DNA from 3 places in the Zoogloea sp. GW822-FHT05C07 genome. Region 2 is predicted to be linked to each of the others. Evidence: predicted binding sites of a transcription regulator. Region 2 holds the regulator's gene; each other region holds the start of a gene.
The links. Region 2 encodes FNR, which switches genes on or off when oxygen is low (the NO sensors DNR and NnrR bind a similar motif). Its sites were predicted from a motif close to TTGANCTAGNTCAA; they were not measured.
Positions count from the first base shown of each region.

Region 1: AC3QL2_RS21195 (oxygen-binding di-iron domain-containing protein) is a predicted target of FNR. The motif match lies at 4,315-4,328, and genes of this name have one in related genera.
Region 3: AC3QL2_RS22070 (DUF2239 family protein) is a predicted target of FNR. The motif match lies at 4,205-4,218, and genes of this name have one in related genera.

Region 1 covers NZ_CM179510.1:4,585,187-4,595,831, forward strand. The annotation lists gene AC3QL2_RS21180 (TolC family protein) at 1-1,352, opposite strand, end outside; gene AC3QL2_RS21185 (helicase-related protein) at 1,588-3,537, shown strand; gene AC3QL2_RS21190 (hypothetical protein) at 3,555-4,247, opposite strand; gene AC3QL2_RS21195 (oxygen-binding di-iron domain-containing protein) at 4,406-5,176, shown strand; gene AC3QL2_RS21200 (vWA domain-containing protein) at 5,211-6,389, opposite strand; gene AC3QL2_RS21205 (AAA family ATPase) at 6,403-7,245, opposite strand; gene AC3QL2_RS21210 (histone deacetylase family protein) at 7,273-8,193, opposite strand; gene AC3QL2_RS21215 (M20 aminoacylase family protein) at 8,287-9,456, shown strand; gene AC3QL2_RS21220 (ABC transporter permease) at 9,566-10,645, shown strand, end outside.
Region 2 covers NZ_CM179510.1:3,748,071-3,758,715, forward strand. The annotation lists gene AC3QL2_RS17370 (bifunctional acetate--CoA ligase family protein/GNAT family N-acetyltransferase) at 1-2,245, opposite strand, end outside; tRNA gene AC3QL2_RS17375 (tRNA-Pro) at 2,620-2,696, shown strand; tRNA gene AC3QL2_RS17380 (tRNA-Arg) at 2,724-2,797, shown strand; tRNA gene AC3QL2_RS17385 (tRNA-His) at 2,844-2,919, shown strand; gene AC3QL2_RS17390 (hypothetical protein) at 3,093-5,474, opposite strand; gene AC3QL2_RS17395 (methyl-accepting chemotaxis protein) at 5,822-6,445, shown strand; gene AC3QL2_RS17400 (oxygen-binding di-iron domain-containing protein) at 6,453-7,193, shown strand; gene AC3QL2_RS17405 (SirB2 family protein) at 7,265-7,651, shown strand; gene fnr (fumarate/nitrate reduction transcriptional regulator Fnr) at 7,670-8,404, opposite strand; gene hemN (oxygen-independent coproporphyrinogen III oxidase) at 8,523-9,917, shown strand; gene AC3QL2_RS17420 (sulfite exporter TauE/SafE family protein) at 10,030-10,645, shown strand, end outside.
Region 3 covers NZ_CM179510.1:4,785,783-4,796,427, forward strand. The annotation lists gene ahpF (alkyl hydroperoxide reductase subunit F) at 1-1,267, shown strand, start outside; gene map (type I methionyl aminopeptidase) at 1,380-2,186, opposite strand; gene AC3QL2_RS22060 (ParD-like family protein) at 2,183-2,413, opposite strand; gene AC3QL2_RS22065 (aldo/keto reductase) at 2,536-3,375, opposite strand; gene AC3QL2_RS22070 (DUF2239 family protein) at 3,592-4,188, opposite strand; gene kdpE (two-component system response regulator KdpE) at 4,319-5,032, opposite strand; gene kdpD (two-component system sensor histidine kinase KdpD) at 5,054-7,774, opposite strand; gene AC3QL2_RS22085 (CorA family divalent cation transporter) at 7,777-9,411, opposite strand; gene AC3QL2_RS22090 (hypothetical protein) at 9,494-9,661, opposite strand; gene AC3QL2_RS22095 (hypothetical protein) at 9,704-10,000, opposite strand; gene AC3QL2_RS22100 (amino acid kinase family protein) at 9,993-10,645, opposite strand, start outside.

The DNA of each region.
Region 1 (10,645 bases), 840 kb from region 2:
TGCAGTTGCAGGTGGGCATCTAGTACGGACAGGCGGGCAGCCAGCTGTAGCCGCTCGGCCAGCGCCACGGCCAGGCGGTCCTCCTGGCCGGCGGCGAAGGCCTTGTGCAGGCGCGAAAGCTGGCGTGCCTGTTCGGCGAGCTGGGCTTCCCGCTGCTGCAAGCTTTCCTGGGCGCTGACGCATTCGGTCATCGCGGCGTCCGTTTCCACCAGGGCCTGGCTTTCCAGCAGATGGATGCGCGCCTTGGCCTCCCGGCGCCGTCCGCGTGCTTCGGCGATGGGGCCCTCGTTGCGATTGAAGAGCGGTAGCTCCAGGCCACCGAAAGTGAAGCCAGGGCGGCGGGCGCCCTGGTCGAAGGTGTAGCCGGGGCCCAGGGTGATGTTGGGATACTGGCGGGCAATCTCTACCTGCAGCGCGGACTGGCTGGCGTCGAATTGGGCCAGTGCGGCGGCCAGGTCGGCGCGATTCAGCAGCGCCTGCCTTTGTAGTGTGCGGGCGGGCAGGGGCGGGAGCGGCTGCTCGAAGGCCGACAGGTCCAGCGCCACCGCGCCGAGCGCCGGCAGACCCACGCCCAGCGCGGTGGCCACGGCGGCGCGGGCGTTGTCGGCCTGGCGCCGGGCGGCCAGCTGCTCGCCCTGGGTTCGCAGCAGGGCGAGCTGTTGCTGACTGGCTTCCCAAGGAGAAACGTCGCCCAGCACACGCCGCCGCTCGAAGCGTCCTGCGATGTCCAGGTCGAGCAGCGCCTGTTGCTGAAGGAGGGTCCCGCGGGCTTCCGCATGCCACAGGGCCAATAGCGCCGAACGCAGGCGGCTGCGCACGCCCCACGCGGAGGCTGCGAAGCCGAAGCGTGCCGCATCGCCAAGTTGCGACGCCTGATTGATGCGGTAAGTGCGACGGCCGCCGGTTTCGATGGGAATATCGAGGGCGAAACCCAGGGTCCAGGGTGATGTGCCGGCCTGGGGATTGAGCGTGCCCTGCAGCGGCAGTTGCAGGGTCGGATTTGGCCGTTGTGCGGCGGTGAGGCGACCGGCTTCCACCGTTGCCAGGCGCGCGCGAGCGGTCTCCAGTTCCGGATTGTAATAAAAGGCCGCCAGTGTCAGTGCCTCCAGATTCCAGCTTTCCGGCGGCAGGGCCGTGCCGTGCTGCAGGAGGTAGCGCTGCAGCTCGGCCGAGTTCAGCGTGCGGGCTTCATGGGTGTCGGCGATCGCGGCGGCAGACAGGGGCTGCGGATCGAAGTGGTCGGTGGCACAGGCCGTGAGCGCCGCGCAGGACAGCACGAGGATGCGCCGGGCCCATGCCGGCAGGGACGTCCCGCGGCCCCACCGGCGCGGGGGCTGTGGCAAACCGCTCATCAAGACATGCCTACCCTGTATAAGAAGATGCCCGGCGGAAGCCGGAAACGCGCAACACTACCGTGAGTGGCGGATTTACTCCAGCACGCAGGCCCAGGGCCGGGCAGGCGGCTTGTGGAACATTTCCCCCTTGGCCGTGGATTTGGGCGTGCCGGGGAAGGGGCGGTCGAATAAGATGTGCGCCCCCAATGTTTTGCCCGTCGGATGCACCGATGGCAGCGTAGATAGGATAGATATGGATACACCCCCGAACCCGCCGGAAGCCCTGCGCTTCTCCCGCACCTTCAGCGGCAACCGGGTGTGGCTGGCCGTGGGCCGGACCGTACGGATCCGGGGCGATGCGTTTCGGGTCTTTGGCCATCTGCCCGAGAGCTGCCTGGGCCAGGCGAGCCATTGGCGACGCCGGCCGGGCGACGTACGGGATGCCCTTGAGCAGGCCATGCTCAAGGAAGTCGGTGCTGAGCTGGAATACGCGCTGGAAGCGGCGATCATCGAAATCGGCGCCTACCTGGACGCCTGTGCGGCGGAAGGACTGCAAGCCAATCTGCGCAAGCTGAAGGAGCTGTGGTCCGGCGGCGATCTGGATCTTTCCACGGTCGGCAAGGGCCTGGCCCAGTCCCTTAACGATCTGCGCGCCAAACAGCGCCACCACGATCTGGCGGAACAGATCGGGCGGACGCTCAAGCTGTCCGATTATCCGGCCACCTTCCAGGCCGGCCGGCGTACGCGCCGGCTGGTGGCGGTGCTGGGGCCCACCAATTCCGGCAAGACCCACGACGCCTTCGAGCGCCTCGCAACAGCCGCGTCCGGGGTGTATCTGGGGCCGCTGCGCCTGCTGGCGCTGGAGGCGTTTACCCGCTTGAACGAGGAGTTCGGCGTCAGCGCGTCCCTGATCACCGGCGAGGAGCATCGTATCGTCGAGGGCAGCCGCGTGACGGCGTCCACCATCGAGATGCTGGACTCCTCCACAGCGGTGGAGGTGGCGGTCATCGACGAGATCCAGATGCTGGACGATCCGGATCGCGGCTGGGCGTGGACCCAGGCGGTGGTGGGCGCCAATGCCCGCGAGGTGTGGCTGGTCGGGGCCTTGTCGGCAGAGCCGGCCATAACGGCGCTTGCCGCCCGACTGGGCCTGCCGCTGGAGATCCGGCGCAAGCAGCGCAAGCATCCGCTGGTGGTGGGGCAGGCGCTGGGCAACGATCCCGCGGCCGCGCTGCGGCGCGCCAAGCCCGGCGACGCCTTCATCGTCTTTTCGCGGCGGGACGCCCTCAATCTGCGCGACGATCTGATGGCCCTGGGAAAGTCGGTGGCCTGCATCTATGGCGCGCTGTCGCCGGAGGTGCGGGAACGGGAGGCGCACCGTTTTGCCGGCGGCGATGCGGACATCCTCGTCGCTACCGACGCCATCGGCATGGGGCTCAATCTGCCGATCCGGCGCGTCGTATTCACCGCCGTGCAGAAGTATGACGGCACGTCACGGGGAACCCTGTCGCCGTCATTGTTGCAGCAGATCGGCGGTCGCGCCGGGCGCTTCGGCCATCACGACGAGGAGGGCGTCGTGGCAGGCCTTACCCCGGCCGAGCACCGGGTGGTGAGCAGTCTCATGAAAACCCACCAGGAACCGCTGGAGGCGAAGGGCTTCCAGATCACGGCGGGTTCGGCCTACCTGGAGCAGATCGCCGAAATGTCGGGCGACCGCCGGCTGGAGGCGCTACTGTCCCTGTTCCTGCTCCACGCGGACTGCGGCGACGGCTTCTTCACGCCCCACATTCCGGAGGAACAGCTGGCCCGCGCGGCCCAGCTGGACCGCATGAAGAACCTCAGCCTGCATCAGAAGCACGTGTTCTCGATGGCACCGATGGCATCGCAGAACGAGACGATCGACGGCGTGTGGCGCGACTGGGCCTACAGTGCCAACAAGGGCAAGACGATTGCGCTGGATTTCCTGCCCCAGTCGCCGCGGCGTGCCTCGCTGGAGGAGGCGGAAACCACCGTGCGCCTGCTGGCCGCCTATCGCTGGTTTGCCTACCGGCTGCCCGAACTGTTCGTCGATCTGGAACTTGCCGACATGCATCTGGCGCCGTGGATCGCCGCGGTGGATGGCCACCTGCGCAGCCGCCGCCGTCAGGGTGCAGGAGGCGGGCGCAAGGGCGTGCCGAGCTGGTACTGGCCCGTCAGGCGCTGACGGGCGGGGGCGTTTCGTCAGGGCGTCTGCTGGTAAACGCTGTACGCGCTCATGACCTTCGGCGGTTTGATGCCACCGGTGACCGGGTCGAACAGGGACGTGGACTTGGTGGGCTGGTTGGCGAACGCCGCCGCGCGGTCTTTCGTGGCTTTGGTGCCGACCAGCATGTTGGTCCTTGCGTCGTAGATGCTCTTGGTTCTTGCATTGGTCAGGCGGGAGGGCGTACCACCCGGACCACGACCACCAGTTGCATCGACAAGGAGTGATCCGCTGCCCGCCTTGAGACCGGCACGGGCGCGCTTGCCAGTCGAATCACAGGCACTGTAGATGTCGGCACTCTGCCCGCTCAGGCTGGAGGGATCGGTGGACAGTACGACCCGTCCCGACGCTTCCTGGCGCGAGACGGCGCTGGGCCTGGCATGTCCGGAGATGCCCTGCATGGCGCACATCGTGGCGGATGGGGGACGCAGGTCCTCCGGGCGGACGCCCTCCCGGCTCATCACGTTCACGCCACCGAAGCCGGCCTGGGCGCCGGGGCCCTTGCGCATGGCCAGCAGCTTCTTGCGGGCCATGAGTGAACTGCTGTTCTGCTGGTTGTTCATGGCGGACGACGGGGCCCGGCTGGCGAAGCCGGTGTCGAGGGACCATGCGTAATCGACCGGTGCGAGCAGGATGACAATCGCGCAAAGTAGGGGTATGGCTTGTTTCACGACGGGGACTGGACTATCCGAAAGTGCTAAAACTACCCCAATGCCGTGCGAATGACGAGAAGTTTCTTTGACGACGGTCAATGTAGGTTGTTGTCACGTTTTCGCCATGTGGCGACTCGGATAAAGTATCGGTCTTTCTGATACGCGGAATGCACCCCATGGCAGTCGAACTCTTCAACAACGGCAAGCATGCCTGTCTGGCCTTTTATGATCTGGTGGACGAGGAAGCCGACCATGCGGTGCAGTGCAATCAGTTCCTGATCGTCGATGGTGAGCACGGCGCGCTGATCGACCCGGGCGGCAACATGACCTACAACGGCCTGCTGATGTCCATGCAGCGCTTCTTCCCGTCGCGTGGGCTCGACTACATCTTCGCCACTCACGCCGACCCGGACATCATCGCGTCACTCAACAAGTGGATGGTGTCCACCCATTGCAAGGTGATGATCTCCCGTCTGTGGACGCGCTTTGTGCCGCACTTCACCACCGGCAAGGATTATTCGGCGCGGATCATCGGCATTCCCGACGAAGGCATGAACATCCCGCTGGGCGAGAGCAAGATCAAGGCGGTGCCGGCCCACTTCATGCATTCGGAAGGCAACTTCCAGTTCTACGATCCGGTGTCCAAGATCCTGTTCTCCGGCGACATGGGCGCCTCGCTCGTCGATCACACCCAGGCGGCCGAGCCGGTGCGGGATTTCGACGACCACGTGATCACGATGGCCGGCTTCCATCGCCGTTACATGATCTCCAACAAGATCTGCCGCTTCTGGGTGAACATGGTCCGACAGATGGATGTGGAAATGATCGTGCCGCAGCACGGCTGCCGTTTCGAGGGCAAGGTCATGGTCAACCGCTTCCTCGACTGGATCGAACAGCTGCCGTGCGGCATCGACCTGCTGACCCAGGACAACTACCGGATGCCCTGACCGGAGCGTTTCCGGTTTCGCGCGGGAGTGGTGTTTACTGCTTCCGCGACAGGTGGGTGATGGCCCGCGTCAGGCCGTCCAGCGTGAGGGGGAACATGCGTTCTCCCAGCAGTTGCCGGACGATGCCGATGGACTGCCGGTAGTCCCACATGCGCTCCGGCTCGGGGTTGAGCCAGGCGATGGCGGGGTAGGCGTCGGCGAGGCGGCGCAGCCAGGTGGCGCCGGGTTCAGGGTTGCTGTACTCGATGGAGCCGCCCGGCTGCAGGATCTCGTAGGGGCTCATCGTTGCGTCTCCTACGAAGATCAGCTTGTATTCCGGGCCGTACTTGTGGAGCACGTCGAGGGTCGGCGTGCGCTCGCTATGGCGCCGACGGCTGTCGCGCCATACGTGGTCATACACGCAGTTGTGGAAGTAGAAGTACTCCAGATGCTTGAACTCGGTGCGGCAGGCCGAGAACAGCTCCTCACAGACCTTCACGTGGTCGTCCATCGAGCCGCCCACGTCGAAGAAGATCAGCACCTTCACCGCGTTGTGGCGCTCGGGGCGCATCAGCAGGTCCAGGTAGCCGGCGTTGCGCGCGGTGGCGGCGATGGTGCCGTCCAGGTCCAGTTCGTCCGGTGCGCCAAGGCGGGCGAAGCGGCGCAGGCGGCGTAGCGCCACCTTGATGTTGCGGGTGCCCAGTTCGACGGTGTCGTCCAGGTTGCGGTATTCCCGCTGGTCCCACACCTTGATCGCCGTGCGGTTGCCGGCCGATTCGCCGCCGACGCGGATGCCTTCCGGGTTGTAGCCGCTGTTACCGAAGGGCGAGGTGCCGCCGGTGCCGACCCATTTCGAGCCGCCCTGGTGGCGCCCTTTCTGCTCCTGCAGGCGCTTCTTGAACTCATCCATCAGCTTGTCCCAGCCGAGCTTCTCGAGCCTGGCCTTTTCTTCGGGGCTGAGGTGTTTCGTCGCCATGGCCTTCAGCCATTCCTCGGGCAGATCCACTTCCAGGCCGAGGATGGCCTCGATGCCCTTGAAGTACTCGCCGAAGGCCTGATCGAAGCGGTCGTACTGGCTCTCGTCCTTGACCAGGCTGGCGCGGGCCAGAAAGTAGAAGTCTTCCATGCTGTGCCCGCCCAGGCCAGCTTCGAGGGCTTCGAGCAGGGTCAGGAATTCCTTCGTGGACACCGGCAGCTTGCGGCTCTTGAGGTGCAGGAAGAAGTCGATGAGCATGGCGGCGTCCGGCTCAGCGGTTGCGCTGGGCCATGTAGACCAGGCGCTCGAAGAGGTGCATGTCCTGCTCGTTCTTCAGCAGCGCGCCATGCAGCGGCGGGATGGCAGCCTTCTGGTCGGGGGAGCGCAGGGCCTCTACCGGAATCTCTTCGGCCACCAGCAGTTTGAGCCAGTCGATCAGCTCCGACGTGGACGGTTTTTTCTTCAGGCCCGGCACGTCGCGCAGGCCGAAAAAGACCTCCAGGGCCTCCTTCAGCAGGGCCTGCTTGATACCGGGGAAGTGCACGTCGACGATCTTCTGCATCGTGTCCCGGTCAGGGAACTTGATGTAGTGGAAGAAGCAACGGCGCAGGAAGGCGTCCGGTAGTTCCTTCTCGTTGTTGGAGGTAATGAAGACGATGGGGCGGTGGCGAGCCTTGACGGTCTCGCGGGTCTCGTAGACATGGAACTCCATGCGGTCGAGTTCGCGCAGCAGGTCGTTGGGGAATTCGATGTCGGCCTTGTCGATCTCGTCGATCAGCACCACGGTCGGCTCGTCGGCATCGAAGGCCTGCCACAGCGTGCCCTTGACGATGTAGTTGCCGATGTCCTTCACCTTGTCGTCGCCGAGCTGGGAGTCGCGCAGGCGGGACACCGCATCGTATTCGTACAGGCCTTGCTGGGCCTTGGTGGTGGACTTGATGTGCCACTGCAGCAGCGGCATGCCGAGGGCTGCGGCGACTTCCTCGGCGAGCATGGTCTTGCCGGTGCCGGGCTCGCCCTTGATGAGCAGCGGGCGCTGCAGGCGGATCGCCGCATTGACGGCCAGCATCAGGTCGGGGGTGGCGACGTAGTTGTCGGAGCCTTCGAAACGCATGGGGAGTCCTCGCAGGGGTTTTCTCGATTATAGCGATGGTGCTTTACGTGCACGGAAGATGTGTGCGGCGGTGCTCACCGTGGCGACGTGGATGTCCACCGTGTCGTCGATCTGGCGGGCGTAGCCGCCGGCCATCGCGATGGCCACCGGCAGGCCGCGGCGCCGGCACTCGCCGAGCACCAGCTCGTCGCGGGCGGCGAGTCCGGCCTTGGTGAGCTTGAGGCGGCCGAGGCGGTCGTCTTCAAACGGATCGGCGCCGGCCAGATAGATGACCAGCTGCGGATCGGCGCGCCGGAACACCTCGGCCAGCGCCGGCTGCAGCGCGTCGAGATAGGCCCCGTCGCCGCTGCCGTCGGGCATGTCCACGTCCAGGTCGCTGCGTTCCTTGTCGAAGGGATAGTTGTGGGCGCCGTGGATGCTGAAGGTGAAACAGTCCGGCCGGTTGGCGAGGATCGCTGCCGTGCCGTTGCCCTGGTGCACGTCGCAGTCGACGATGGCCACGCGTTCGACGCGGCCTTCGGCGCGCATGGCCAGCGCGGCAATCGCCGAGTCGTTGAAGACACAGAAACCTTCGCCCCGGTCGCGAAACGCATGGTGGGTGCCGCCGGCCAGGTTGGCGGCGCAGCCGTCTTCGAGAGCGGCGCGGCAGGCGGCCAGCGTGGCGCCGGCGGAACGGCGTGAGCGCTCGACCATCGCCTCGGACCACGGAAAACCGATGCGCCGCTGGGCCTCCTTGTCCAGCATGCCGCGGGCCACGCTTTGCAGGTAGCGGGCATCGTGGGCGCGCAGGATCTCGGTATCGCTGGCAGCCGTCGGGACGTGGAAGTCGTCGGCATCGAACAGGCCGCCGGCGAGCAGGCGGGTGCGCAGGCGGGCGTACTTTTCCATCGGGAAGCGATGGCCTTCGGGCAAGGGCAGTACGAAGTGGTCGGCGTAGAACAGTTTCATCGCTGGGGGCGGGCTAGGGTGGTGGAGCGGGGGCAAAGCCCGCTGCTATCATTGATTGATCCACGGCCTCTGGGCCGGACATCGGGACGCATCATGCACCTTCTAGAGAATTTGGGGGCCCTCCATCCGGAGGTCACGGCGATCCGCCGCGACATCCACGCCCATCCTGAACTGGCCTTCGAGGAGCACCGTACTGCGGCCCTGGTTGCCGAGCGCCTGGAGGCGCTGGGCATCGAGACTCACCGGGGCATCGGCAAGACCGGCGTGGTCGGTGTGCTGCGGGCCGGCAACAGCCAGCGGGCCATCGGCCTGCGCGCCGACATGGACGCGCTGCCGATCCAGGAGAAGAACGACTTCACGCATCAATCCCGCCATCCGGGCCGCATGCATGCCTGCGGGCATGATGGGCACACCGCCGTGCTGCTGGGTGCGGCCGCCTACCTGACGCGTAATCCCGATTTCGATGGGACGGTCTATTTCCTGTTCCAGCCGGCAGAGGAAGGCGAGGGCGGCGCGCCGGCGATGATCGCCGACGGGCTTTTCGAACGTTTCCCGATGGAGGCGGTGTTCGGCCTGCACAACTGGCCGGGCCTGCCGGTCGGGCAGATCGCCGTGCATCGCGGGCCGGTGATGGCCTGCGCCGACCGCTTTGATATCGAGATCCGCGGGCAGGGTGCCCATGCGGCGATGCCGCACCAGGGCATCGACCCGGTGCTCACCGGCGCGGCGCTGGTGCAGGCGCTGCAGTCGGTGGTGTCGCGTAATGTCGACCCCCTGGATTCGGCCGTGCTGTCGCTGACCCAGTTCCATGCCGGCGACGCCTACAACGTGATTCCCGAAGTGGCGCAACTGTGCGGCACCGTGCGGGCCTTCCGGCCCGAGGTGGAGGCCAGCGTCGAGGCGGCCATGCAGCGGGTGTGCACCGGCGTCGCCGCGGCCTTCGGCGCCGACATCCGCTTCGAGTACCGGCGCGGCTACCCGGCGACGATCAATTCGGTGCCGGAGGCGGAGTTCTGCGCGGCGGTGGCGAAGGAGATCTGCGGCGACGCAAACGTGACGGTGGATCCCAAGCCCAGCATGGGCGCCGAGGACTTCGCCTACTTCCTGCAGGAAAAGCCCGGTTGCTACGTGTGGCTCGGCAACGGGCCCGGTGAAGGCGGTTGCACGCTGCACAATCCCCATTACGATTTCAACGACGAGGCGATTCCCTACGGCGTGGCCTACTGGGTCCGCCTGGTGCAGCGCTGGCTGTCCGACGCGTAAGCTGGGTGAGCGCAGGGCTGTCATCGATCCACGCGGATAATCCGAAAAATTCCGGCCCCGGTTTTTCGCCAGGCCGGAATTTTTTTGCTGCTTCCCTGCCTCAAGCCACATGAATACCTTCTTCCTGTCATTCCGCATGCTCCGGCGCGACCTGCGCGCCGGCGAACTGGGGCTGCTGCTGGCGGCGTTGATCATCGCCGTGGCCAGCCTCACCAGTGTCGGCTTCTTCACCGACCGCGTCGCCCAGGCTCTGGCCCGGGAGGCCAACCAGCTGCTTGGCGGGGATCTGGTGCTGGTGTCCGACCACGCCCTCGATCCGGCCTACCGCGCCGAGGCGAGCCGGCGCGGCCTCCGAACGGTGGTCTCCAGCACCTTCACCAGCATGGCCAGCCTGGGCGAGGACGCCCAGCTGGCGGGCGTCAAGGCCGTCGAGGACGGGCATCCGCTGCGCGGCGCGATGCGCATCGCGCCCGGGCTCAACCAGCCGGACAGGGTGGCGCCGGGCATTCCCGCCGCTGGCGAGTTGTGGCTGGATGAGCGGCTGGCCAGCGCCCTGTCCGCCAAGCCCGGCGACATGGTCGGTCTGGGGGCACTCCGCCTGAAGATGACGGCCGTGCTGTCCTTCGAGTCGGACCGGGGCGCCAATTTCTTCAGCCTGCTGCCGCGCCTGGTGATGAATGCCGCCGACCTGCCGGCGAGCGGCCTGATCCAGCCGGGCAGCCGGGTCTTCTACCGGCTGCATGTGGCGGGGGACGTGGCGCCGGTGAAGGCCTTCGAAGACTGGGCCCGCGCCCGCCTCAAGCGTGGCGAGACCCTGGAGAACGTCGAGAATGCACGGCCCGAGGTGCGCAACACACTGGACCGCGCCGAGCGTTTTCTGCGCTTCGCGGCGATGCTGGCGGTGGTGCTGGCGGCGGTGGCGGTCGGCTTGGCCACGCGGCGCTTCGTGGAGCGGCATCTGGATGGTTGCGCGGTGATGCGCTGCGTCGGTGCGACGCAGGCGCGCCTGCTGTCCCTGTTTCTCGGCGAGTTCGCGCTGCTCGGCCTGGCGGCGGGCGTGGCCGGCTGCGGGCTGGGTTTCGTGGTGCAGTTCGCGCTCAACGAACTGCTCGGCAGCCTGGTCGGCTTCCCATTGCCGGCGCCGGGCTGGCTGCCGGTGCTGCACGGCTTTGCGGTGTCGCTACTGTTG
Region 2 (10,645 bases):
CGGCGTCTTCCGGCTTGATCGGCCGCACGGTGATCTCGCCCTCCGGCATCGAGATCTTGGTGATCAGGTGCGACGGATAGGGGTGGATCGCCATGTGGTCGTAGCGGTCGGCAGTGGGGGCGATGTTGTCTACCACGATGCGCGCGTCGACGGCGACGGCGCCGTGCTCGTCCACGATCAGCGGGTTGATGTCCATCATGCGGATCCACGGCAACTCGCAGACCATTTCGGAGATGCGCAGCAGCACGAACTCCAGCGACTCCATGTTGATCGGCGGCATGTTGCGGTACTCGCCGAGCAGCGTGGATACGCGGGTGGACTTGATCAGATCCTTGACCAGGTAGTTGTTGAGCGGCGGCAGGGCCACCGCACGGTCGGCCTGGATTTCGACGTGGGCGCCGCCTTCGCCGAAGGTGATCACCGGCCCGAAGATCGGGTCGCGGAAGGCGCCGACCATCAGCTCGCGGCCGTAGGGCTTGATGACCATCGGCTCGATGGCGACGCCGTTGATGATGGCGTCGGGGCGCTTGCGCTTCACTTCCTCCAGGATTTCCTGGTAGGCGGAGCGCACGGCGGCGAGGCCGTTGAGATTGAGGCGCACGCCGCCGGTGTCGGCCTTGTGGGTGATCGACGGCGAGTCGATCTTCATGGCGACCGGCAGGCCCAGCTCTTCGGCCAATACCATTGCCTCGGTGGCGGAGCGGGCGACGACGGTCTGCGCGATGGGAATCCGGAAGGCAGCCAGCAGGGCCTTGGATTCCATCTCGTTGAGGTTCTTGCGGCGCTCGGACAGGGCCGTCTCGATGACCAGGCGGGCGCTTTCCACCGACGGCGGATTGAGGTCGGAGGACAGGGAACTCGGCGTCTGCACCAGCAGCTTCTGGTTGCGGTAGTAGGCCGAGATGTGGCCGAACAGCTCGACCGCCGGTTCGGGCGTGCGGAAGGTGGGAATACCGGCGGCCTCGAACAGCTTGCGCCCTTCGCGGACCTGCTCCTCGCCCATCCAGCAGGTGAACACCGGCTTGTCGGCGGCCCGTTCGATGTCGATGACCTTTTGCGCGACTTCGGTGGGGCGGGCCATCGCTTGGGGCGTCAGGATGGTCAGCACGCCTTCGACGTTCTCGTCGGCAAGCACGATGTCGAGGGTCTTGCTGTAACGCTCGGGGTCGGCGTCGCCGATGATGTCCACCGGATTGCAGTGGGACCAGTTGGCCGGCAGGATCTCGTTGAGCTTGGCAATCGTGCCATCGGACAGGGTGGCCAGCGGAATGCGCAGGTCGGCTGCGCGGTCGGCGGCCATTACGCCGGGGCCGCCGCCGTTGGTGATCACGGCCAGGCGGTTGCCGCGCGGACGGAAGTGGGAGAACAGCGCGTTGGCGGCGGCGAACAGCTGGCCCATGTTGTACAGGCGGATCACGCCGGCGCGGCGTAGCGCGGCATCGAACACCGCGTCCTCGCCGACCGTGGCACCGGAGTGCAGCAGCGCGGCGTGGGAGCCGGCCGGGTGGCGGCCGACCTTGATCAGCAGCACCGGCTTGACGCGGGCCGCGGCGCGCAGCGCGCTGACGAAGCGGCGCGCGTCCTTGATGCCTTCTACATATAGGAAGATGCTCTCGGTGCGGGCATCCGAGACCATGAATTCGAGGACCTCGCCGAAGTCGATGTCCACCGAGGTGCCGAGGGATACGACCGACGAGAAGCCGACATTGTTGGGCCGCGCCCAGTCGAGGATCGCCGAACAGAGGGCGCCGGACTGGGAGATCAGGCCGATCGAGCCCTTGATGGCACCGCCGTGGGCGAAGCTGGCGTTGAGGCCGAGCTCGGGGCGCAGCACGCCCAGACAGTTCGGGCCGAGCAGGCGGATGCGGTGGCGGCGGGCGTTCTCGACGGTGTTCTTCTCGAGCATGCGGCCGCGCGGGCCGGCATCCGAGAAGCCGGAAGGCAGCACCACCACGGACTTGCAGCCGGCGCGCCCACAGGCGTCGACGATGGCCGGCACGCGGTCGGCCTTGGTAGTGATGACGGCCAGGTCGAGGCGCTGGGGGATGTCCTCGACGCTCTTGTAGCAGGGAACGCCCAGCACCTGGTCGTACTTGGGGTTGACGGTGAACAGCTTGCCCTTGAACCCGGCCTCGAGCATGTTGCGGACGAGGATGTTGCCGAGGGACAGCTCTCTTTCGCTGGCGCCGATGATGGCCACGGAGCGGGGCTCGAAGAGGGGCGTGAGGTAGTGCTGTTCGTTCATGATGGGTACTCGGGTGAGTGCGAATCGTGCGGCTATCGGGGGCCGTTGCCACTGGGCTTCGGGGCGTCTGGGGCCGGGCCGGATTTTACCCTGCGGGGGGGATCCTGGTATTGGTAATCCTACTGATTTATTGCGTTGCACAACGAAAGCTGTGATCTAGGTCAATTTCTGTGAATTCAATTTGTTGTGCGCACGCAACGCTTACCCCAAAAGCATGATCAAAGTGCAGGCAGGCAACAATGGCGCGGAGCTCCGGGGAGTGGTTTCCGTGGTGTGGTGAGAGTGCAGGGCAGGCATGAATTTCGATGGGCATGAAAATTCGTGCCAATTTTTGTTTGACGGGACGTCGATAGGTGTGTACTATTCGCGGCTCTCGGGGTGTAGCGCAGTCCGGTAGCGCGCTTGCTTTGGGAGCAAGATGTCGGGAGTTCGAATCTCTCCACCCCGACCAAAGCTTAACCCGGGTACCCACGGCGAACTGCCCGTAGCTCAACTGGATAGAGCACCGGCCTTCTAAGCCGGGGGTTACAGGTTCGATTCCTGTCGGGCAGGCTCTGAAAAGTTTCAGATCGGCGATTTCGATCGATGGTCAACAGTGGCGGCATTAGCTCAGTTGGTAGAGCACTGGATTGTGATTCCAGGTGTCACCGGTTCGAAACCGGTATGTCGCCCCAAGTTAAAAAGAAAGGCCCTGAGTAATCAGGGCCTTTCTTTTTGTGCGCCGTCGCCTGCGGGCGCATTCCTGCGGGGTGCCGCATGCTGCTGTGCGTGTTGTCTTGCAAGTCCGTGCGGGGGGTGCGGCGCAGACCGGATTGCCCGGCCTGCCCCTGTCTGGTGTTTCGCCTCTTCAGGGAATTCGTCCCTTGTCGTCGGACAGGCGATAGAGGAAGACGTTGCTGCGGACACCGTTCGCCAGGATGTAGGCGTTGTATTCGGGCATGTAGCGAAAGCGCCCGAAGGTGCCCCGGATGCGCGGTGTGGTGGCCGGATCGCCGGGCTCAACGCTGCTCTTGGCGGCGTGGCGGGTCCAGATGCGCTTGTCCACATCCAGCGTGTAGATGTCCCCTTTGCTGCACCACGCCGTCAGCCTGTCGGCTTTTGAATCAAAGACTAGGCCTGGCGAGTAGCACTGCTCGATGTCCGTATCGCCCGATGCGCCGAGCCGCTGGGGCTGGCTCAGTTCGCCCTTGGGGCCGACCTGGTGGATTTCTGCTGTTCCCGAGCCGAGGATGACGAAGACCCGCCGCTTTGGGTCGAGCTCGCCGACGGTGCCGATCTTGCGCGTCGGAAGGCCTTTCTGGGTGATCGTCCATTCCTGGCTCGCGGGGTCGAAGGCCCCCGCTTCGGAATAGCCGCGCATGATGAACTTCCGGGCGACGGGGTCGTAGGCGGTTGACATGTTGTATTCGAAAAGCCTGAATGCCTTTCCGGGCATCGGCTGGCTCTCCATCCAGCCGCTGGCGTCTTCTTTCTTGAGGTCGAACAGCCAGGTCTGTGCCGAAGCGAAGCCGTTGGCGCTATAGGTTGCACCGCCGGCGGCGATCAGCCAGTCCTGGTCGGGCAGGTATTCGATCTGGTCGTAGGAGTGCACGGAAATCGGGCCGGTGAGGGCATTCGCGGCACGCCCTGAGGGCGACTGCGATGCGCCTTCCTTCCGTTCGCTGGCGGCGCTGTTGCCCAAGGCAAAAGGCGTCGGCTCGCTCAGGCGCGTCCAGCGGGCCTCCCGCATGTCGAATCCATATAGTTCATTGCCAGCGTAGGCGGAGTGGCCGCCGCCCCAGACGAGCAGGCGATGCCGGCGGGTGTCGTAGGCGCCGCCGCTGTAGATCATGACGTTCTCCGGATTGCAGCCGACCAGTCCGGTGATTACGTGCTCATAGGCGTCGCGAATCGCTTTGACCTTGCAGGCGTCGGTCAGCACGTTGAAGAGCTGGGAGCCGGGGATCTCGAACCAATGGCCCGGGGGAAGGTTGTGCAGGATGCCGACGAGCTGCATTTTTGTTCCGCCGGCTGGCTTGGCGGGCGGAGGTGGTGCGGCTGCGGCCGCGACGGCCGCTGGGTGGGCTGCGTTGTTGCCGGTTTGGGGGAGGGGGACTGTCGGAACGGGGGCGGGGGGCGCAGTGTCGGGTGGATTGCATTCGCTCGGGATGGGCTGCCCTGGTGCGGCGATCCGGCACCTTGAAACGATGACTTCATCGAACCACGTGGATGATTTGGGGCTCGTGTCGTTCGGATCCTTGTTGGTCATGTAGGGCAGCAGCCACAGCTTGCCGAATTTGGCCTGGGGGTGTCCGTCGGCGGGGCCCCAGCCGCCCCGGTAGGAAGATGCCTGGAGCGGGTCTCCGCCGGCGAAGTGCTGTCCTTTCGGGATGACGACTTCGGTCTGGCGGTGAAGGAGCTGGAAATCCTCTCCTTGATAGGCGGCATACAGCTCGAAGCTGGAATGGATGTAGCCCGGTTGTTCCTTGCCGGATACCGAGCTGACCGCGCGGCCGTCCGGCCCCAGTTGCAGGTGCACCATATAGGTGATCCATTCGTCGGGGCGGTAGGTGGCGCAGCCGGACTGATCCAGCATGTCGGGATGGTTGATGCAGGCGTATTGGCCGGTGTCGGTCCGGCGCATGTTCTCACGCGTGATGACCTGCCTGCCCATGGCATTGCCCGCGTATGCGCCTGCCTGCAAGGTCTGTTCGAACCACACGTAGCGCCCGCACTCGATATAGCCTGTCGGAAATGGCGGGCGACTCCCCGGATTGGAGCTGACGATCACGACCTCGGCCTCACTGCAGGCGCTGCCGCTGATCGGCTTGCCCGGAGTGGCGCCGGGCATGTCGCCCTGGGCGATGATCACCTGTTTGGCGTTGGCGATGCGCCCATCCTTGGCCGGGTAGCCCGCGATGTAGCGGGCGTCCATGCGTTGCCGCCACGAGACCCAGAACTGGCTGTTGGCCCCGAACTGGTTGGTGGCGTAATCGCCGAACGGGATGGCCATGCTGCCGCCACCTCCTTGCCAGCTCCCGGGCAGGATGTCGAAACGGACCGAGCCGTTGCCGGATGCGCGTACCTTGTTGTCCCAGGCGTTGCTACGGCAGCCAGCCTTGGCCAGGAGGCCGGTACGGACCTGGTAATCGGGATTGCAGTTTTCCCGCTCGTAGGAGTATTTGGCCCATTCTTCGATGCTGTCGAAACCCACGGCGATGAGCACGCCGGAGGCGTGGGCGCGGCGCATCCAGTCTGCATTGGCACTGGCATCGGTGACGGGGGCGGGCTGGGCCGCTCCGTTTTGCGATGCGGCATGCGCGAGTGTGCAGTGCAATCCGCCGAGAGGTGCGAGCACTGCGCAAATCGATGTTGCGATGGAGAGTTTCTCTGGAATGAAGCGAGCTTTTGGCATCACTGTCTCGGCGAGGGGAGTGGCGGAATCGGCATACCGTAGCACTGCTAGCTTGCAGAAGGGCTCGACTCGCGTGTAATTCGCGCGAAGGGCGTCGTGCACACGGTGGCAGGGGCTCAAGCTGCGCCTGTCTCCGCCGTTAATCAGCCGGGGCAGTCGTCCCGCTTTCCGGAGTATCACGTATGAATGCGCCAGAACCGAATTTTCACGGGATAGCCTCGCGCACTGGCGAGCTTGCCCGCATCGTCCGCGTCAATGAAGAGATCAAGGCCATCGTTGCAACGGCTTTCCGTATCAACCTCATGGCCTTGAATGCGATCTTCCTGGCCAAGCGGGCCGGTAACGCAGCGCTGGGCTTTGGTGTGCTGTCCAATGAGTTGCGGCGCTTTGCCCAGGATCTGACCCGTCACATGGCATCCCTGCGGGAGATGACGTCCGGTTCGGTCGGCAGTGTCACCGGCGTCGTGCAGCAGCAGCGCATTGCGGCGATTCTGGCGGCGGCGCTGAAGCTCAGCGGTGATGGCGTGCCGGGCGCGCGGGAGGCCCGGCGGCGTGGCGCTGCGCGGCTTGCCGAGCAGCAGGTACGCCTGCGCTCCCTCGATCTGCGTTTGCGCGCGGCCGTCGAGGAAACCCAGCAGCTAGTCGAATTGGGCGGTGTGCTGGCCCGTTCGGCGAAGATCGAGGCGGCCTATGGTGGTAGCTTCAGTGCGGCATTGATGCAGGTATCGACGGATTTTGCCGAGGTGATTGCGCAGATCAAGCGCTCCCTCGAAGTTCTCGGCAAGGAACGCCTTGTAAAGGATTAGGAAACCCATGAAACAGGCCCATTGCATCTACCAGGACGAGGAACACCGCTGGCTGGCGATCGCGCGGGATGTGACCAAGCCTGGTTACATCATCGATACCAACGAATACGTGGTCGCCCACGGGGAAGAAGCCCTGTTGTGCGACCCGGGTGGGATCGAGATCTTTCCGGCGGTTTTCTCCGCGCTTTCGGCGGAGTGCGATCCGACGCGGCTGGCAGGCATCTTCGCGTCTCACCAGGATCCGGACATCATTTCCTCGCTGGCCCTGTGGCTGGAGTTCAAGCCCGATCTGAAGTGCTACACGAGCTGGCTCTGGCAGAGCTTCCTGCCCCATTTCGGCGGGCAGGATTCGACCTTTGTGCCGATCCCCGATTCGGGCATGACAATCCGCCTCGACGGCCTGGAGCTGCAGGCGATCCCGGCCCACTACCTGCATTCGTCCGGCAATTTCCACCTGTACGACCCGAAGGCCAAAATCCTGTTTTCGGGCGATGTCGGTGCGGCCCTGCTGCCGGCTGACCATAACGAGCTGTACGTGCAGGACTTCTCCCGCCATATCCGTCATGCGGAAGGTTTCCACAAGCGCTGGATGGGCTCGGACCGGGCCAAGCGCGACTGGTGCGAGCGCGTTTCCCGCCTGGAGATCGACATGCTGGTGCCGCAGCACGGGGCCATCTACCAGGGCGCCGATGTACAGCGATTCATCAACTGGTTTGCCGCACTGGAAGTTGGCGTGCTGCGCGGCTAAAGTGTTGCGGCCCCGCTTTCGCGGGGCCCGCCGGCAGCTGGGGCTTTGCCGCGGAACGATGGAGGCGCGGCATGTATCTGGCTCTCAAGCATTTCCACATTACCTGCGTGGTGCTCAGTGGTTGCGGCTTCGCATTGCGGGGCTGGTGGTCGTTGAGCGGTTCGCCGCTGTTGCAGGCCCGCCTGACGCGGGTACTGCCGCATATCGTCGATTCCTGCCTGCTGGCCAGTGCGCTCGGCCTGGCCTGGATGGCGGCCCAATATCCCTTCGTGCATGCCTGGCTGACCGCCAAGGTGCTGGGCTTGCTCGTCTATATCGGGCTGGGGAGTGTTGCGCTGAAGGCGAGGCGCCCGCGTGGGCTGCGCGCCGCGGCCTATGTGGGCGCGCTGGCGACGCTGTCGTGGATAGTGTCGGTGGCGGTCAGCAAGAATCCGCTCGGCTGGCTGGCCTGGCTGTAAGGCCAGGGCCGGCGGCGGTCAGGCTGCGTGGTGGTTGAGCAGGCGCTTCAGGCCCGGTGTGTCGAGGATGCGGATGTGCTTCTGCTGGACGGCGACCAGGCCTTCTTCCTGAAAGCGGGAGAAGGCGCGGGACACCGTTTCGAGCTTGAGGCCCAGGTAGGAGCCGATCTCATCGCGGGTCATGCGCAGGTGGAATTCGGACGGCGAGAAGCCCCGCGCGGTGAAGCGCTGGGACATGTTCAGCAGGAAGGCCGCCAGGCGCTCTTCAGCGCGCATCGAGCCGAGCAGCATCATTACGCCGTGGTCGCGGACGATCTCGCGGCTCATGATCTTGTGGAACTGGTGCTGCAGGCTTTCCACCTCCCGTGACAGCTCTTCGAGCCGGTTGAAGGGGATCACGCAGACTTCGCTGTCTTCCAGCGCGATGGCGTTGCACGAATGGTGCTCGGTGCTGATGCCGTCGAGGCCCAGCACTTCGCCGGTCATCTGGAAGCCGGTCACCTGGTCGCGGCCGTCCTCGAGGATCACGTCGGTCTTGAAGGAGCCGGCGCGGATCGCGTAGATCGCCTCGAAGTTGTCGCCGGAGCGGTAGAGGTGCTGCTGCCGCTTGATCTTGCGGCGGCTGCCGACGAGCTCGTCGAGCTGGTCGATCTCATTGGGGTCGAGGCCGAAGGGAAGACACAACTCCCGCAGGTTGCACTGGGAACACGCGACCTTGATGTCCACGACCGTCACCGGAATCACCGATTTCATCTGCACGCGCAATCACCTGAACTGGATGGTTTTACCAACGTTTGGAGCCCTTTGATCCACGTCAATACTGTTTTGGATCGATTCTGCGATTGTTCAGCGCAACCAACAGAAGTGCACCATGAACACGACACAAAAAGACCTGATATTCGATCCCGAGCTCATTCGCAAGTTTGATGTGAATGGCCCGAGGTATACGTCGTACCCGACCGCTGACCGCTTCGTCGAGGCGTTCAACTCCGATGCCCTGGAGCATTGGCTCGGGAGGCGCACTGTCGGCGGAATCGGCAAACCGCTCTCATTATACTTCCACATCCCCTTCTGCAATACGATCTGCTACTACTGCGCGTGCAACAAGATCATCACCAAGGATCACGGTCGCTCCGCCAAGTATCTGGATTATCTTGAAAAAGAAGTGGACATGCAGGCGGCCAAGCTCGACGGGTCGCGGGAAGTACTGCAACTGCACCTGGGCGGCGGCACGCCGACCTTCCTGTCCCACGACGAACTGCGCCGCCTGATGGGCATGGTCCGCAAGCACTTCACGCTGGTGCCGGACGGTGAGTATTCCATCGAGGTGGACCCGCGCAAGGTGGACGAAGCCACTGTTGCGCTGCTGGCCGAGCTCGGCTTCAACCGCATGAGCGTCGGCATTCAGGATTTCAATCCGGACGTGCAGAAGGCGGTCAACCGCGTCCAGAGCGAGGAAGAAACCAAGCTGGTAATCGACGCGGCGCGGGCCCATGGCTTCAAGTCGGTCAGCGTGGACCTGATCTACGGCCTGCCCAAGCAGAACGTCATCAGCTTCAACCGCACCCTTGAGCAGATTCTGGCGCTGTCGCCGGATCGCCTGTCGATCTACAACTACGCGCACCTGCCGACGCTGTTCAAGCCCCAGCGCCGCATCGTTGACGCGCAGCTGCCGTCCGGCGAGACCAAGCTGCAGATCCTGCAACTGGCGATTCGCCGCCTGACCGAGGCGGGCTACGTGTATATCGGCATGGACCACTTCGCCAAGCCGGACGACGAGCTGACCACGGCCCAGCGCCAGGGACGCCTGCATCGCAATTTCCAGGGTTATTCCACCTACGCGGAGTGCGACCTGCTGGCCTTCGGCGTGTCGGCCATTGGCAAGGTCGGTCCGACCTACGCGCAGAACGTGAAGACCCTCGACGAGTACTACGACATCATCGACACCGGCCGCCTGCCGGTGCTGCGCGGCATCGAGCTGACGCCGGACGACCTGCTGCGGCGGGCCATCATCCAGGCGCTGATGTGCCACTTCGAGCTGTCCATCGAGTCCATCGAGATCGCCCACCTGATCGATTTCAACAAGTATTTTGCTGCCGAACTCGCCGACCTGCGCGAGATGGAGAAGGGTGGCCTGCTGAAGATCGACAAGCAGTGGATCACCGTGCTGCCAGCCGGCCGCATGCTGGTGCGGGCGATTGCGATGGTCTTCGACAAGTACCTGCGCGCCGACCGGGAGCGCACCCGTTACTCGAAGGTGATCTGAACTTCCGGCCGGCTGGCCGCTCCGAGGTGGGCGGGCTAGAATGCCGAGCCAAGTGTTGGAACGCGCCCCGTGTTGCCCACGGGGCGTTTTTGTTTGTCCAGGTTGAATCTCCATGCCCGAAACCGGCTATTTCGCAGTCTTCCTCATCGGCCTGCTCGGCGGCACCCACTGTGTCGGCATGTGTGGCGGCATCGTCAGCGCGCTGACCGTGCAGCTGCCCGGCCAGCGGCGCAGTGACTGGCCCCTGCACCTGGCCTACAACGTCGGGCGGATCAGCAGCTACACGCTGGCCGGCGCGGCGATGGGGGCGATCGGGACGGTCGGCCTGCTGTTCAACAACATCCTGCCGATCCAGCTGGTCCTGTACGTGGCCGCCAACCTGATGCTGGTGGCGCTCGGGCTCTACCTGACCGGCTTCACACGGGCCCTGTCCGGCGTCGAGCAACTCGGCCACAAGCTGTGGGCGCGCATCCAGCCGCTGACCCGGCGCTTCCTGCCGGCGCGCAGCGTGAGTCAGGCCCTTCCGCTTGGCCTGCTGTGGGGCTTCCTGCCCTGCGGCCTGGTTTACAGCGTGCTGGCGACGGCCCTGGTGACCGGCTCGGCCGAGCGCGGCGCGGGCCTGATGCTGGCTTTCGGCCTTGGCACGCTGCCCAACCTGCTGCTCGCCGGCATGCTGCTCAAGCGTCTGCGCGACGTGGTGCGGAACCGGGCGGTGCGGACGGGGTCTG
Region 3 (10,645 bases), 1.0 Mb from region 2:
GACCGGCGGTCACCCGCCCAAGGTGGATGCGGCGGTGATCGAGCAGATCAAGGCCTTGCCGGGCCGCTTCGACTTCGAGACCTTCATCTCCCTGTCCTGCCACAACTGCCCGGACGTGGTGCAGGCCCTCAACCTGATGGCCGTGCTCAATCCGGGCGTGACCAGCACGATGATCGACGGCGCGCTGTTCCAGGACCTGGTGAACGAGCGCCGCATCATGGCCGTGCCGACGGTCTTCCTCAACGGCCAGGAATTCGGCCAGGGCCGCATGACCATCGAGGAGATCGTCGCCAAGCTCGACACCGGCGCGGCCGCCCGTGCGGCGGAAGAGATCGCAGCGAAGGATGCCTTCGACGTACTGGTGATTGGTGGCGGGCCGGCCGGCGCGGCGGCAGCGATCTACGCGGCACGCAAGGGCATCCGCACTGGCGTGGTGGCGGAGCGCTTCGGCGGCCAGGTGATGGATACCCTCGGCATCGAGAACTTCATCTCCGTGAAGGAGACCGAAGGGCCCAAGCTCGCCGCTGCGCTTGAACAGCACGTGAAGCAGTACGAGGTGGACGTGATGAACCTGCAGCGCGCCACCAAGCTGATTCCGGGCAAGGTGGTCGAGGTGCAGCTCGAGAATGGCGCATCCTTGAAGGGCAAGACAGTGATCCTCTCCACCGGCGCCCGCTGGCGCGAGATGAACGTGCCCGGCGAGAAGGAGTACAAGGCCAAGGGCGTGTGCTTCTGCCCGCACTGTGACGGCCCGCTCTTCAAGGGCAAGCGCGTGGCGGTGATCGGCGGCGGCAACTCCGGTGTCGAGGCGGCCATCGACCTGGCTGGCATCGTCTCCCACGTGACCCTGCTCGAGTTCGCCGACCAGTTGCGTGCCGACGCGGTGCTGCAGACCAAGCTCAACAGCCTGCCCAACGTGACGGTGATCACCCAGGCGCAGACCACCGAAGTGACCGGCGACGGCCAGAAGGTGAACGGCATCCGCTTCAAGGACCGCGTCAGCGGCGAGGAGAAGCAGGTGGAGCTCGAAGGCATCTTCGTGCAGATCGGCCTGTTGCCGAACACCGACTGGCTGAAGGGCACGGTCGAGCTGTCCGATCGCGGCGAGATCGTCGTCGATGCCAAGGGCCAGACCTCGGTGCCGGGCGTCTTTGCCGCCGGCGATTGCACCACGGTGCCGTACAAGCAGATCGTCATCGCGATGGGCGAAGGTGCCAAGGCGTCCCTCAGCGCCTTCGATCACCTGATCCGCAGTTCGGTCGCCTGATTGTGAAACGGCCGCCGGGGTTCCGGCGGCCGCTTGAGCAGACTGACCAAGGCCGGAGCCGCAAGCTCCGGCTTTTTTCTGCGTGCCCGGTTCAGGTGTTCAGTGCAGGCGTTCAGGCCGGCGGCAGGATCGCCGGGTAATCGCCGTAGCCGTCCGGCCACGGAGTAAGTACCTCGAAGCCCGTGTCGGTGACGGCAACCATGTGCTCCCACTGGGCCGACAGGGAGCGGTCCTTGGTGACTACGGTCCAACCGTCGGGCAACTGGCGGGTGGCGGCGCGGCCAGCGTTGATCATCGGTTCGATGGTGAACACCATGCCGGGCTCCAGGCGCAGGCCTTGGCCCGGATTGCCGTAATGCAGGACCTGCGGCTCGTCGTGATAGATGTCGCCGATGCCGTGGCCACAGTACTCGCGCACCACGCTGAAGCCTTCCCGGTGGGCGACGCTCTGGATTGCGTGGCCGACGTCGCCCAGCGTGGCGCCGGGGCGAACCTGATGGATGCCGGCGACCATCGCCTCGTAGGTGGTGCGGACCAGCCGTCGCGCCAGGATGCCGGGCTCGCCGACGTAGTACATGCGGCTGGTGTCGCCGAACCAGCCGTCCTTGATGACGGCCACGTCGATGTTGACGATGTCGCCGTTCTTCAGCTTCTTGTCCGACGGGATGCCGTGGCAGATGACGTGGTTAACCGACGCGCAGACCGTCTTCGGGTAGCCGTGATAGCCCACGTTGGCCGGGATGGCCTTGAGTTCATCGACGATGTAGTCGTGGCACAGGCGGTCGAGTTCGTCTGTGCTGACGCCGGGTTTGACGTGTTCGCCGATCATCCGCAGCACGTCGGCAGCCAGGCCGCCGGCGTGGCGGGACAGGGCGATCTCCTCCTGGGAGCGGATGGGGACTTGTCTCAGGGCTCTCATGCTGCGGCACCTCCTGCTTCGGCGGCCAGACCGGCCGCGTCGAGGGCCTGCTGCTCGGTCTGGATCAGCAGCTGGCAGATTTCGCCGTAGCGGAGATTGGGGTTCAGTTCGGCCAGCATGCCGACACGCAGCCAGTGCTCGGCCTGCGCGTTGATGGAGCGGCTCAGCGCGCCGCTCGTCAGACGCAGGTTCTCGTGCATCTGCTCGGAAATTTTGACGATGCCCATGGCTCGGATCTCGAATATATGGTTTGTAGCTGTTTCATATATTAGCAGCTTTCCGGCCCCTGCGCCCGGCGACCGGGCACGGGGGCGTCCATGGGCAGCGTGGAGGCCGCAGCCTCCGGGTTTCAGTGCCCGAAGACGTCGGCGTTCAGCATCGTCGGGTCGGGCCGGTCCAGGGTATCGAGGGCGGCCACTTCGGCGTCCGACAGCGTGAAGTCGAACAGCGCGAGGTTCTGGGCCAGCCGGGTGGGGTTGGCGGACTTGGGCGTCGTCACGATGCCTTGCTGGACGATCCAGCGCAGGACGATCTGCGCGGCGGTGCGGCCATGGGCTTCGGCGATGGCGGTGATCACCGGGTCGGTCAGCATCTCGTTGCCGCGGCCGAGGGGGCGCCACGCGCCGGTGGTGATGCCATGCGCCTTGTGGATGGCGAGCAGGTCGTCGCGGCGGTGGTAGGGATCGAGCTGGAGCTGGTTGTGGTGGGGCACCAGGCCGGCGTCGAAGAGGCGCTGCAGATGATCCGGCTTGAAGTTGGACGTGCCGATGGCGCGGACCAGGCCGGCCTCCAGCAACCTGATCAGACCGTGGAAGGCGTCCACGTAGTGGTCCTGGTCCGGGTTCGGCCAGTGGATCAGCAGCAGGTCGATGTAATCGACGCCCAGCCGCTTCAGGCTGGCTTCGCAGGCTTCCCGCGCGCCGGCAACGCTGTGCCACTGGCGGTTGAACTTGGTGGTGAGGAAGATCTGGTCGCGGGGGACGCCCGAGCGCCGGATGCCTTCCCCGACACCTTGCTCGTTGCCGTAGTTCTCCGCCGTGTCGATCAGGCGATAGCCCAGGCCGATGGCTTCGGCGACGGTGTGGGCGGCTTCCTGGTCGTTCATCGGCCAGCTGCCGAGGCCGAGCAGGGGCATGGCGACGCCATTGGCGAGGGTGATGGTCGGGGCAAGGGTGGTCTGCTGTGTCATGAAGGATTCCTGGCGTGTCTTGTTGGTCGTTTTGAGGAACGGATCGCCCCCTGCTGCGGGGGCGATGGTCATGCAGAGCCGCGCACCGGGGAGGGCTCCGGCGCGCGGCTCCCGCGTTGGAGCGCGTTCGTCCGCCGATGTTCCGTGAATTGCCGAAACACGGCCGGATATGTCATCCGGTCAGCGCGATGTCTGCCGGCTCTGTCAGGGGTGCGTTCAGGCCGTATCGCCGAAAGCCAGGCGGCGGACGTGGTCGCGCAGATCCGCCGGCCAGGCATCGGTGCGCTGCAGGAAGACTGGCTGGTTGTCAGCGAACAGGGCCCGGGAGGCTTCCTCGAAACCGGGCAGGTCACCGGCCAGCGCGGACATGAAGTGGTAGGCGCGCTCCTGGGCCTGACGGCGGCCGTCCTGCGCGGAGCCGGCCCGGCGCGCTTCGTCCACCAGCTTGCGCAGGGTGATCGAGGCGCCGCCGGGCTGGGAGGCGAGCCAGTCCCAGTGGCGGGGCAACAGCGTGACTTCGCGGGCGACGACGCCCAGCCGCGGCCGGCCACGGCCGCGGGTTTCGGCGGTTGGTTCGGCCTCGGTTGCGGCGGGGGCGGTGTTCTGTTCGAGGCGGGCCAGCACATCGGCGTCGCTGCCGCGGAAGTCGATGTCCACGAGCCGGCCGGTGCTGTCATCGAAGGTGAGCACGGTGCCGCCCGCGTCGGCTTCGAGTGCCCGCTTGGCGGCCAGCGCGTTGTCTTGCAGGCTGCCGCCGGCGATGCGGCGCGGGCCGTCGAAGGTGGTGTAGGTCGTGGGGCTGGATGAGGACATGGTCGGGCTGGATGAGTTGATCTGTCTTAAATATTACCCGGGTTAAAATAAATTGCAAATAAAATCCGGGTATAAATAAACATCATCGTCTATCCACAATCGGCCGTGCGCTGGGCGGCCTGCCTGCAGGCTAGGTATCGCGGGCCGGGGCCTCTGCGACGAAACGATAACCGACCCCCGGTTCTGTGACGATGTGGTCCGGATCGGTGGGGTCGTCCTCGATCTTCTTGCGCAGATGTCCCATGTAGACCCGCACATAGTGGGCGTCTTCCGTATGGGACGGGCCCCACACCGCTTTCAGCAGCTGCCGGTGGGTCAGCACGCAGTCCGGGTTCGACACCACGTAGGCGAGGAGGCGGAATTCGATCGGGGTCAAGTGCACCGGAACGCCGTTCTTTTCGACGAGGCGCTTGCCCAGGTCGATCTTGACCGTCCCGAAGCTCACCGAGCTTTGCCCGCTGCTGCCCGATTTGTAGCGCCGCCGCAGGTGGGCGCGCACGCGGGCCAGCAGTTCGGCGGCACCGAAGGGCTTGGTCAGGTAATCGTCGGCCCCGGCGTCGAGGGCGGCGACCTTCTCGGTCTCGGCGGTCCGCGCCGACAGCACGATGATCGGGATCTCCGACCAGGTGCGCAGCTCGCGGATCAGCTCGATGCCGTCTCCGTCCGGCAGGCCCAGGTCGAGGATCAGCAGGTCCGTCTTGCGGGTGCCGGCTTCGATGAGGCCGCGTTTGACGCCGTCGGCCTCATGGACTTCACAGCCTTCGCTCTCCAGGGCCAGGCGCACGAAGCGGCGCAGCTGGGCTTCGTCCTCGACGACGATGACGCGGGGGCTCGGCTCGGGCATGACGGTTTTCCTTTCGATACATCAGGGGGCACGGTCGTCCTCGTCCTCGTCTTCGACGAGGGGCGGCGGCGTGCCGATGGGCAGCGTGAATACGAAGCAGGCGCCGCCCTGGCTGCTCCGGCAGGCGTGCATGCGGCCGCCGTGGGCCTCGACGATGGCCCGGCAGATCGCCAGGCCGAGGCCGACGCCCGGCGTGCTGCCTTCCTGCTCGCCACGTTCGAATTTCTTGAACAGGCTTTCCTCGCGCCCGGCGGGGAGACCAGGACCGTCGTCTTCGACGCGGACTTCCATGTGCTGCGCCGTCTCGTGGGCCCGGATCCAGATGTGGCTGCCGGCCGGCGTGTACTTGGCGGCATTCTCGAGCAGATTGCAGAACACCCGCTGCATCAGTACGGAATCCACCTCCACAAGGGGCAGATCATCGTCCAGTTCGACCCGGATCTGATGGCCGGCGAGGATCGGGCGCAGGCTTTTGAGGGCGCTGCCGACGACTTCCTCCAGCGGCTGCCACTGGCGGTTGAGCTGGATGCGACCGGCCTGCAGGCGGGCCATGTCGAGAAGGTTGTCCACCTGGGCGTTGATGCGTAGTGCCTGCTCGCGCAACTGGTGGGAGATGCCGGCCTGGGCTGCGGTGGGTGGAGGTCGGGTCAGGAACATGGAGTCGGCGAGGCCGATCAGCACGCTGAGCGGGGTGCGTAGGTCGTGGGAGATGGCCGACAGCAGGGAGTTGCGCAGCCTTTCGGATTCCATCTGAACGGTGGTGTGCTGGGCGACATCCACATAATGGACGCGCTCCAGTGCGATGGCGATCAGGGATGCGAAGGTGTCCAGCAGGCGGCGTTGCTCGGGCTCCAGCAGGCGGCCCGGGTCGCGCAGTTCGAGGGCGAGCACGCCGCGCAGGCGCATCGGTGCCTTGAGGGGCAGGTAGAGCAGGGGGCTGGCGGGCAGGGTGTCGGTGCCCTGGCCGGCCGCTTCCGCGTGGTCGAAGGCCCACTGGGCGACGCCGGGGTCGATCTCCGGCAGGCCGGCCGACGCGAACAGCGGCGCCGGCAGGTGGTCCGTCTCGTCGGCGAGCAGGAAGGCGGCACGGGTGCCCATCTCGGCTACCAGGAAGCGCTCGCCGATCTCGGCGATCTGCTCGGGCAACAGCGCGCCGGACAGGTCGCGGGACATCTCGTAAAGGGCCCGCATGCGGTTCTCGCGGCTGCCCGCTACGTGGGCCTGATGCTTGTAGCCGGCGGTGAGCTGGCCGATCACCAGGCCGACTACCAGCATCACGGCGAAGGTCATCAGGTACTGGACGTCGCTGACCGCGAAGGACAGGCGCGGCGGGACGAAGAAGAAGTCGAAGATCGCCACGCTCAGGAAGGACGCCAGCACGGCCGGCCCGCGCCCCAGGCGGACGGCCACCAGCACCACCGCCAGCAGGAAGACCATCACGATGTTGGCCAGGTCCACCAAGGCATGGAGCGGCATCGCGATGAGGCCGGCGAGGCCGCAGGCGGCGGCGCTCAGCGCGTAGGTACGCCAGGCGATGGCGGCCTCTCCGCCTCCTTCCGCGGCCGGGCGCCCGGCCTCGGGGGGCGTGAGCCCGGCGTGGGCTACCTGGATCACGTCCAGGTCCGGAGCGAGGTGGCCGATGCGCTCGGCGATGCCGCGCTCCCAGAAGCGCCAGCGCCGCGGCGCGTCCTGGCCGACCAGGATGCGCGACAGATTGTGGCTGCGGGCGTAGCGCACGGCCTCCGCTTCCACCTGTGCGCCGGCCAGGGTGGCCGTAGCGGCACCTAGATCCTGGGCCAGCTTGAGGGCCTTCAGGATACGGTCACGGCTGACGGCAGGCAGGCGCTGGCGTTCGGGCGTTTCCACGTACACCGCATGCCACGGGGCTTCGAGGCGCCCGGCGAGGCGGGCGGCGCTGCGCACGATCTTGTCGCTGCCTGCTTCCGGGCCGATGCAGGCGAGCAGGGCGTCCTGGGTCTGCCAGACCGGCGACACGAACTTGTCGCGGCGGTACTGCTGGACGTCCTCGTCCACCCGGTCGGCGGTACGGCGCAGGGCCAGTTCGCGCAGCGCCAGCAGGTTGCCCTTGCGGAAGAAGTTGCGGATCGCCTGCTCCGCCTGGTTGGGCAGGTATACCTTGCCTTCGCGCAGGCGCTGCAGCAGCTCGTCGGGCGGCAGGTCCACCAGCACGACCTCGTCGGCGTCGTCGAAAACCCGGTCCGGCACCGTCTCCCACACGCGGATTCCGGTGATGCCGCTGACCACGTCGTTGAGGCTCTCCAGGTGCTGGACGTTCACCGTCGAATACACGTCGATGCCGGCTGCCAACAGCTCCTCCACGTCCTGCCAGCGCTTGGGATGGCGGGAGCCGGCCACGTTGGCGTGGGCCAGTTCGTCCACCAGGATCAGGCCGGGCTTGCGCTCCAGCGCCCGGTCCAGATCGAACTCAGGCAGCAGCCGCTCCCGGTAGGGAATCTGGCGAGGAGGAATGCGGGCGATGCCGTCGGCCATCGCCTCGGTTTCCATGCGTCCGTGGGTCTCGACGACGCCGATCACCACGTCGACGCCCTGGATGAGCTGCTGGCGCGCAGCGGCCAGCATCGCGCAGGTCTTGCCGACCCCGGCGCTGGCGCCGAAGAAGATCTTCAGGCGGCCCCGCCGGGCGCGGGCCTCGTCGGCCTGCAGGCGGGCCAGCAGGGCGTCCGGGTCGGGGCGGTCGGTGGGGGTGTCGGGGGCAGGCATGGCTAGGGTTCCGTACGCTTGAAGACGCGGCCGAGGGCGGTCCACTTGGCTTCGCGGGGAAGGCGCTCGTCGGAGAGTGCCTCAAGGAAATCCGACAGGCGCTTGGAGCGGGCCACCGCGAACAGCACCAAGGCCAGCGTGCTGGCGCTCACCAGCCCCAGCTGGAGCAGCTTGTAGGTACCCGGTACCTCGGGAAAGTTGAACAGGTTCATGCCGAAGTAGCCGGTGACCACCGTGGCAATCAGGCCGAAGATGGTCACCACTGTCAGGCGCAGCACGGTGCCGGACTGGCGGCGCTGGCTGTCGCTATCGAGGTAGGCGCTCATTTCGCGCATCTGATCCTTTACGTGGCAGAACAGTTCGTCGTTGCGCAGCAGGCGCGTGGTGCGCTGGAACAGGGCCTGCACCAACCCCTGTTCGGAAACCTCGTGGAACCAGTAGCGGTGGGTGAAGCGCAGGAAGGCCTCGAAGGACTGGCGGATGCGGCGCTTGAAGCGGCGTACGGATTCGTTGTTGCGGATATCGAGTTCGTTCACCGCGCTGGCCAGTCCGTCGGAAAAGGACAGCAGCGCGGCGCGGTGGAAATGGGCGATCAGGAAGACCAGGAAATACTGGTGGCGGAAGCGCGCGAGGAAACCGTGTTCGGGATCGCGGAAGTAGTCTGAGCCGGCTTCGCCCACCAGTACCAGCGCATTGCCGGTGCAGATGAAGCGGCTGTTGGGGCCGTCGTCGGAATCGGTCCAGAAGCGGTCCTCGCAGTGCAGGCGCTCGAAGCGGATGACCGCCGGGTCCTTGGCGGGCACCGGGTCACGGGATGGCAGGTTGGCGACGAAGCCCATGCGGATGAAGTCCTCGCGGCTGAGGCTGCGCGGCTCGTCGAGGGCCAGGTAGGCCATCATCGGCATGCGGTAGTACTCGAGCAGTCGATAGCTCAGATCGCCTTCGCCGCGCTCGGCGTCCTGCACCAGCGGGCGCAGCAGCCAGGACCAAAGGGCGCCGACGCAGGGCGTGCGGTGCTCGCAGACGAAGCGCAGGTAGCGTTCCCGCTTCTCCGAGTCCGAGGTGGCGAGCACACGCCCGTCCCGGTCGAGGAGTTCGGTGCGGTGGACGTTGTGCACGCCTTGGCCGCTGGCGTCCCAGCCGGTCGGATAGGCGCGCCCGAAGCGGTAGAGCAGTTCCAGTGCGGTGGCCAGCGGCAGGTCGTCGGCGGCCACTTCCACGTTGAGCATCGCCACGTCGAGATCGAGGAAAAGGTAGAGGTCCACATGGGCGATGCGCAGCGGGATGGGGGCGTCGCCGGGCCGCAGGGTCACCTTCAGCCCCGCCACGTCGGTGCGCCGGTACACCGCCATCGGCGCCGAGCGGCTGGGCGGGCCATCGCCGGTTGCCGAGCGCCCGTCTCCATACAGGAAGCGCTGGACGTAGGGAAGGAAGGCCACGAATTCCTTGTAATGACGTTCCTGAAAGTCGGCCGGATCGGTGGTGAACTCATCGTCCACTGGCGCCCAGTAGCCGCTGCCGGTGATCCTCTCGTGGATTCGTGCCACGTTCTCCCCCGTGAAGCCTGGCTTGATCTGGACCGGCCAGACGAGCACATCCCGGAAATGGCGGACCACGTGGTCCGGTTGCGAGAGCATCGCGTCTCCTTTAGGTCTTGTGCGTACGAACGGTGCGCCGGGGCGCGAGAGCGCGATTCTCTTCCGTTCGACGAACAACACGCTAGTCCTCGCTCACCTGATGGCGTTCGGACAGGCGTCGGCGCTCTGCGCTTTCAGCCATTTCCGCCAGGATGCGCCGCCGTACCTGCTGGCCGAATACCGCCTTGCAGCTTGGCGAACAGGTCAGGTCGCGGCGGTAGGCGAGAAGGTGCAGCACACTCGATACCATGTGCCGGGCGCCGCAGACGGGGCAGATGTGCACCGGCATGGTTCACAGGGCCCTTGAAGCGTACGACGCCAGACGTGCCGGATGGGCTCCGGGCTCCGCATCGAGGATGTAAACGTTGCACTGGGCTGTAGGACTGATCGCCAGTGCGACTCCGATCGCACCGTCTCCGGCGACGGCCAGGCGCATGGGGCATTCCTGTCCGGCAAGGAATACACGCAAGGCTTCGCGTCCCAGTTGCGAGCCCGGAAAGCCGATGGTGTTGGCGGCACTGTCCGTGCCGGGGGTGGCGACTGCGTATGCGCGGTTCCTGACGACGATGCCGATGCACAGTTCATTCATGCTCATCTCCTTCGGTGACAGGGGCCAGGTAATGCTCGCTTTGGGAAAGAACGCCGGCTGCCGCATCGGGCAGGATCAGCGTGCCGCCGATGAATGGGGTCAGTAACTCGACCAGCAGGGTTTCAGGGTGTCGGATATCGAGAAGATGGATGGCAGGGACGCCCGCTGCCAGCGCGTCGACGATGTGCGCTGGAATGGTGGCCAGCGATGCGGCGTCGGAAACCGACAGGCGGTGCGCCGGGCGGCCTTCCTGATCCATCGGTGGAGGGCTGTCTCCCAGCACGATGAGCTTCCTGGCCTGCAAGTGCACGGCCAGGGCAGAGGCCAACTGGCTCCCGTTCATGGGGCAGGCCAAGCCATCAGGAGCGATGCCGATCGGACGGATGACGGGCAGTAGCCCGGCATCCAGATACAGGTCGAGCAGCGCTTTGTTGACGGCTCCGGCTTCCAGGCCGGCGTCGCGGCCAAGGGACAGTCTCGCAGGGCGCAATTGCAGCATGCCGTCATCGACGCCGGACAGCCCGGCAGCCCTTGCGCCGTGCCGGTTCAGGAGCGCAACCAGCCGGGTATTGAGGGCACTGGAGCGATGCACGACGATGAGCCGGAGGCCGATCAACTGGAGTAGCGCGAGGTGGCGGCCGAGGC